Luteibacter rhizovicinus DSM 16549: one gene and its partner. The protein of the gene in region 1 interacts with the protein of each later gene in a pairwise test. Links are inferred from orthologs where the notes say so. Each region holds a gene or a part of one and is shown in the gene's direction. Other genes may lie near its edges. The genes, in order: nth and aceE.

Region 1 (3,276 bases):
GCCGCCTCGATCCGAAAAAGATCGAAGCCATGGTCGAGGGGTCGAAGGAGTCGTTGACGCCGGCCGAACAGGCCAGGGCCAACGCGCCGGCCGCCAAGAAACCGTTCAAATCCAAAGAAGCCTCTCCGCCCATGACCGACATCGCTCCCGCCGCCGATACGGCCGCCACCATTTCGATCGACGACTTCGCCAAGCTCGACCTGCGCATCGGCAAGGTGCTGGCCTGCGAGTTCGTCGAAGGCTCCGACAAGCTGCTGCGTTTCGAGCTCGACGGCGGCCCGCTGGGCAAGCGCCAGATCTTCTCGGGTATCCGTGCCGCCTATGGCGAGCCGGAAAAGCTCCTGGGTCGCAACGTCGTCTTCATCGCCAACCTCGCCCCGCGCAAAATGCGCTTCGGCCTGTCGGAAGGCATGATTCTTTCCGCGGGTGATGGCGGCGCCGACCTGTTCCTGCTCGACGCCGACCAGGGCGCGACGCCGGGCGCCACCGTCCGCTGACCCGACGCTCGGCAACGCGCCAGCCATGACGCCAACGCTCGCCGACCGGATCGACGCACTGCTGCCGCAAACCCAATGCGAGCAGTGCGGTTTCCATGGCTGCCGTCCCTACGCGGACGCCATGGCTGCAGGCGAGGCGGATATCGATCGTTGCCCGCCGGGTGGCAGCCTTGGCATCGCACGCCTCGCCGCCCTGCTCGACCGCCCCGTTATCCCGCTGGATACGTCACGCGGCGTGGAAAAGCCGCGCACCCTGGCACGTGTGGTCGAGGCGGACTGCATTGGATGTACCAAGTGCATCCAGGCCTGCCCGGTCGACGCGATCGTCGGTGCGGCGAAGCTGATGCATGCGGTGATCAGCGATCTTTGTACAGGCTGTGAGCTTTGCGTTCCGGCCTGCCCCGTCGACTGCATCGCGCTGGATCCCATGCCACTGGCGCAGGCCGACGACCGCGGCCACGCGGACGCCGCACGCATTCGCTTCGTGCGACGTGAAGCACGGCTACAACGCGAGCTCGCCCGGCGCGATGAGCAACTCGCGATGAGCAAGAGCGACGTCGCGGCACCGACAGCGCGCAACGCCGTCCTCGAAGCCCTCGCACGCGCCAAAGCACGTAAAAAGGATAGCCCGTGAAGAAGGCCGATATCGTCGAGATGTTCCGTCGTCTCCGCGAGCTGAATCCGCATCCGAAAACCGAACTCGAATACACGACGCCGTTCGAACTCCTGTCCGCCGTCGCACTTTCGGCTCAGGCCACGGACGTCGGGGTGAACAAAGCCACGCGCAAGCTGTTTCCGGTGGCCAACACCGCACAGAAGATCCTCGACCTGGGCCTCGACAAGCTCAAGACCTACATCAGCACGATCGGGCTCTATAACAACAAGGCGAAGAACCTGATCGCCATGAGTCAGATCCTGGTCGACCGCTACGACGGTGAGGTCCCGACGACCCGGGAAGCCCTCGAAGAGCTGCCCGGCGTGGGCCGGAAGACGGCCAACGTCGTGCTCAACACCGCCTTCGGCCAGCCGACCATCGCCGTCGACACGCATATCTTTCGCGTCGCCAACCGCACCGGCCTGGCGCCGGGTGCCGACGTCCGCAAAGTGGAAGACAAGCTCGAGAAAGTGATCCCCAAGGAATTCATCCAGGACGCGCACCATTGGCTCATCCTGCACGGGCGTTACGTCTGCAAGGCACGTAAGCCGGAATGCCCGAACTGCGCGATCATCGACCTGTGCGCGTACAAGCAAAAAACGAAACCGGCCTGAAGCCGGTTTTGTTGCCACCATTGTGGGAGCCGATTTATCGGCGATCCCGCGGCAGCGGGCCAGCCTGCCGCGAGCACCCATCGCCGCTGAAGCGACTCCCACCGTGAGAAGCGGGTTCTGCAACAACTAGCGTCAGGCCGCCTGACGGGAACCCTCCACGCGCCGGCCCAGCTCCTTCCAGTCGACGATGAGTTCGCAGCCACGCTTGGATGCGTTCTGGCCCCACTCGCGCAGCAACTCGAGCGATGCCTGATCCACGTGGTGCAGGCGATCCATCACCACGCTCAAGCGCGTATTCGGCGGTACCGTGGCAAGCGTACGCGCCATGCTCGGTACTTTCAGGAACGTCGCCGAACCTTCCATGTGCAACGTGGCCTTGCCCGGCTCGTCATGGTGTTCCACGTCCATGCGCATCTTCGACGACAGCAAGGCGAGGCGGAACAACGACAGACCAAAGCCAACGATCACACCGGTGAGTAGATCGGTGGCGACGATGGCCACCGTGGTCGCCACGTACACCGCCGCGGTGCCCTTGCCGTAAGCCGCCAGATCCTTGATCTGTTTCGGATTGACCATCTTTACACCGGTGAAGACGAGGATACCTGCGAGGCACGACACCGGTGTCATCCGCATGAGCCACGGAAGCAGCATGACGAAAGCCAGCAACCACGCGCCGTGCATCACCGACGCCATACGCGTCGCCGAGCCAGCCTGGACATTGGCCGCGCTGCGCACGATCACGCCGGTCATCGGCAACGCACCGAGGAAGCCGCAGATCATGTTGCCGACGCCCTGGGCGGTCAGTTCGCGGTCGTAGTTGGTGCGAACGCCGTTGTGCATGCGATCCACCGCCGCCGCCGAGAGCAGGGTCTCCGCACTGGCGATGAAAGCAAAGGTGACCGCGGCAACCAGCAGCGAGGAATCGAACAGACCGAACAGACTACCCATGCTCGGCAGGCTGATCGCCGCGAACAGGTTGGCCGGCACGTCGACGCGCTTGACGTCGAAACCGCCGAACTGCGCCGCGGCCGTCATCGCCACGACAGCGAGCAACGCACCCGGCACGAAGCGCAGCTTCGCAGGCCGCAGTTTCTCCCAGAACAACATGATGGCAATCGTTGCGATACCGATCATCAGGGCCGCCGGTGCCTGCCCCTCGGCAGCGCCCGTCACCGATTCCCAGGCCGCCGCGGGGAGTGCGGCGAAGTTTTCCAGGCCACGCGCCTTGGGTATGGCATCGAGCAACACGTGCGACTGCGAGGCGACGATGAGGATGCCGATGCCGGACAACATGCCGGCTACGACGGCCGGCGACGTCATGCGGAACCACACGCCCACCCGACACAGGCCGGCGACAAGCTGGATCAGGCCGGCCAGCAGCACGACGGGACCGAGGGCGGCCACGCCGTGCTCGCGCACCAATTCGAACACCAGGACCGCAAGACCCGCTGCCGGCCCGCTGACCTGCAGCGGCGAGCCGGCGATGGCACCCACGATGAGACCACCGACA
Region 2 (3,543 bases), 2.3 Mb from region 1 along the record:
TGACGCCGCAGGCGACGGTGCGTCGGGTCGTCAACATGACCGCGGTGGCCTGCGTCGAGGCACAGATCCGGGCAGGTAAGCCCCGTACGGTCGTAAACGATTGATCGGGCGGCGCTTTGCGCCGCTTCGCCGATAAATTGGCTCCCACACAAACGCCATGTGGGAGCCGCTTCAGCGGCGATCCCGGCGTCAGCCGGGCCAGGTACGAAACCCCCGCTACAAAACAATTTAGAACGAGATAAACCCCCATACCGCCGCGTATGTGAAAACTTCGCGGTATCATGGAAAGGTTTTCCCGCCACCCCAGCGGGCTTCCCAGACCTCATGAAGCGCGCGCTAGGCGCGAGCGGAGCATCCATGGACCAGATCGACGATATCCTGAACCAGGACCTCGACCCCACCGAAACCCGTGAATGGGTCGAGTCGCTCAACGCCGTCATCAATCACGATGGCACCGAGCGCGCGCACTTTCTGCTCGAGCGGATGGTCGACTCCACCCGTCGCTCGGGCGGCTACCTGCCGTTCGACCCGACGACCGAGTACGTCAACACCATCCCGCCGCACATGGAAGCGCGCAGCCCGGGTAACGCCGCGATCGAGTGGCGCATCCGCTCGCTGATCCGCTGGAATGCACTGGCCACCGTCGTGCGCGCCAACCGTAAGCCAGGCGACCTCGGCGGCCACATCTCCAGCTTCGCCTCCTCGGCGACGCTGTATGACGTCGGCTTCAACCACTTCTGGCGCGCTCCGAGCGCCGAGCATCCGGGCGACCTGGTGTTCCACCAGGGCCATTCCGCGCCGGGCGTCTACGCGCGTTCGTTCCTCGAAGGCCGCATCACCGAAGAACAGCTCGACCTCTTCCGCATGGAAGTGGAAGGCAAGGGCAAGGGTCTCTCCTCGTACCCGCATCCGTACCTGATGCCGGACTACTGGCAGGTACCGACCGTGTCGATGGGCCTGGGCCCGATCCAGGCGATCTACCAGGCGCAGTTCTGGAAGTACCTCGAGCACCGCGGCCTCATTCCGAAGTCCGATCGCAAGATCTGGTGCTTCATGGGCGACGGCGAGTCGGACGAGCCGGAGTCGCTGGGTGCGATCTCGCTCGCCGGCCGCGAAGGCCTCGACAACCTCATCTTCGTCATCAACTGCAACCTGCAGCGCCTCGACGGCCCGGTCCGCGGCAACGGCAAGATCATCCAGGAACTGGAAGGCGTCTTCCGTGGTGCTGGCTGGAACGCGATCAAGGTCGCCTGGGGCAGCTACTGGGATCCGCTCCTCGCCCGCGACACCACGGGCAAGCTGCGCCAGCTGATGATGGAAACGGTCGACGGCGAGTACCAGGCCTGCAAGGCCTTCGGCGGCGCATACACGCGCGAGAAGTTCTTCGGCAAGTACCCGGAAACCGCAGCGCTGGTCGCCAACATGTCCGACGACGACATCTGGCGCCTCAACCGCGGCGGTCACGATCCGCACAAGGTCTATGCGGCCTACCACGCGGCCGTGAACACCAAGGGCATGCCGACCGTAGTCCTCGCCAAGACGGTGAAGGGCTATGGCATGGGCGCGGCCGGCGAGTCGCAGAACCCGGCGCACAACCAGAAGAAGATGGACACGGACGCGATCCGCGCCTTCCGCGACCGCTTCAACATCCCCATCCCCGACGACAAGCTCGAGGAAGTGCCGTACTACCATCCGGGCAAGGACTCGGAAGAAGTGCAGTACATGCTCGAGCGCCGTCGTGCACTCGGCGGTTCGCTGCCGCAGCGTCGTCGCAAGTCGGATCAGTCGTTCACCGCGCCCACGCTCGAAGCCTTCGAGCAGATCACCAAGGGCACGGGCGAGCGCGAGATCTCGACGACGATGGCCCTCGTCCGCGGCATGAACCTCATGCTGCGTGACAAGGAGCTCGGCCCGCGCGTGGTGCCGATCGTCGCCGACGAAGCCCGCACCTTCGGCATGGAAGGCATGTTCCGCCAGATCGGCATCTATGCGCCGTTCGGTCAGAAGTACCGTCCGCAGGATGCCGACCAGCTGCTGTACTACCGCGAAGACCAGAAGGGCCAGGTCCTCCAGGAAGGTATCAGCGAGGCCGGCGGCATGAGCGCCTGGCTGGCGGCGGCGACGAGCTACAGCATCAGCAATGTCGCGATGCTGCCGTTCTTCATCTACTACTCGATGTTCGGTTTCCAGCGCATCGGCGACCTCTGCTGGGCAGCGGGCGACATGCGCGCGCGCGGCTTCCTCATCGGTGGCACCGCCGGCCGCACCACGCTCAACGGTGAAGGCCTGCAGCACGAAGACGGCCATTCGCACCTGCTCTCCGGCGCGATCCCGAACGTCATCTCCTACGATCCGACCTTCTCGTATGAGCTGGCGGTCATCCTGCAGGACGGCACGCGCCGGATGATGCAGGAGCAGGAGGATGTGTACTACTACATCACCGTGATGAACGAGAACTATGCCCACCCCGACCTGCCGAAGGGCAGCGAGGAAGGCATCGTCAAGGGCATGTACCTGTTCAAGGACGGTGGCAAGGCGAAGAAGAACGAGACGCGCGTGCAGCTGCTTGGTTCGGGCACGATCCTGCGCGAAGTCATCGCCGCGGCCGAGCTGCTGGAGAAGGATTTCGGCGTGTCGTCGGATATCTGGTCGGTGCCGAGCTTCTCGGAAGTCCGCCGCGAAGGCTTCGACGCCGAGCGCTGGAACCGCCTGCACCCGGAAGCCACGCAGCGCGTGCCGTACATCACCGGCCTGCTCGGTGAGCGTCAGGGCCCGGCGATCGCCGCGACCGACTACGTTCGTGAGTTCGCCGACCAGGTCCGTGCGTTCATGCCCGATGGCATGCGCTACACGGTGCTGGGCACGGACGGCTACGGTCGCAGCGACTCGCGTGCGAACCTGCGCAGCCACTTCGAGGTCGATCGCTACTGGATCGCCCACGCCGCCCTGGCCGCCCTCGCGAAGGACGGCAAGGTCAACGCGAAGGACGTGAGCCGCGCCATCAAGGAATACAAGCTGGACGTCGACAAGCCGAACCCGCTGTACGCCTGATAGCGAGCAAACGAAGGGGCCGGAGCAATCCGGCCCCTTTTTTGTTGAGCGGTGCCCTTGTAGGAGCCGATTCATCGGCGAAAAGGGTGCTAGCCAATACCTGCCCCCCCCCAACGTCACATCCCGTCCATGGCATTGCCACCCCGAAGCTGGTATTTCTCCAAGGCATACGACCCGGGATTCCTGCCATGCGCCTCGCTCTTCTCGCTGCCTCCATCCTCTCCCTCGCCGCCTGCGCGACCACGCCTTCCGACCACGGCTCCCGCTCGCGACTGCTGTATATCGCCGGCGCCAAGGTGCCTTGCACGAACGGCGTCATGAAGACCGAGTGCCTGCAGTACCGCGAAACGCCGAAGGATGCCTGGCAGATCAACTACGCGCCGGTCGAAGGTCTGGACTGGAAGGCGGGTAACGAATACCTGGTGAAGATCACCGAGGTGCACGCGAAGAACGTGCCGGCCGATGTGTCGCCGGTGACGTGGCATGTCGACA

What was found.
Region 2: the proteins of nth (region 1) and aceE interact in binary tests that used the Escherichia coli proteins (3 or more experiments, as listed by UniProt). The link is inferred for Luteibacter rhizovicinus DSM 16549 from one-to-one orthologs.

The regions. Positions count from the first base shown.
Region 1 is NZ_CP017480.1:3,331,753-3,335,028, reverse strand. What follows is about bases 1-2,958. They hold nth (endonuclease III), read left to right. Parts: upstream 1-1,151; coding sequence 1,152-1,766; downstream 1,767-2,958. Other genes in these bases: BJI69_RS15305 (SulP family inorganic anion transporter), read right to left, coding at 1,899-2,958; BJI69_RS15315 (RnfABCDGE type electron transport complex subunit B), read left to right, coding at 523-1,131; metG (methionine--tRNA ligase), read left to right, coding at 1-497. In the rest of the region: more of BJI69_RS15305, read right to left, coding at 2,959-3,276. UniProt on the Escherichia coli protein: DNA repair enzyme that has both DNA N-glycosylase activity and AP-lyase activity. The DNA N-glycosylase activity releases various damaged pyrimidines from DNA by cleaving the N-glycosidic bond, leaving an AP (apurinic/apyrimidinic) site.
Region 2 is NZ_CP017480.1:1,070,492-1,074,034, reverse strand. What follows is about bases 27-3,251. They hold aceE (pyruvate dehydrogenase (acetyl-transferring), homodimeric type), read left to right. Parts: upstream 27-357; coding sequence 358-3,051; downstream 3,052-3,251. Other genes in these bases: BJI69_RS05035 (DUF4377 domain-containing protein), read left to right, coding at 3,240-3,251; BJI69_RS05045 (NADP-dependent malic enzyme), read left to right, coding at 27-104. In the rest of the region: more of BJI69_RS05045, read left to right, coding at 1-26; more of BJI69_RS05035, read left to right, coding at 3,252-3,543. UniProt on the Escherichia coli protein: Component of the pyruvate dehydrogenase (PDH) complex, that catalyzes the overall conversion of pyruvate to acetyl-CoA and CO(2).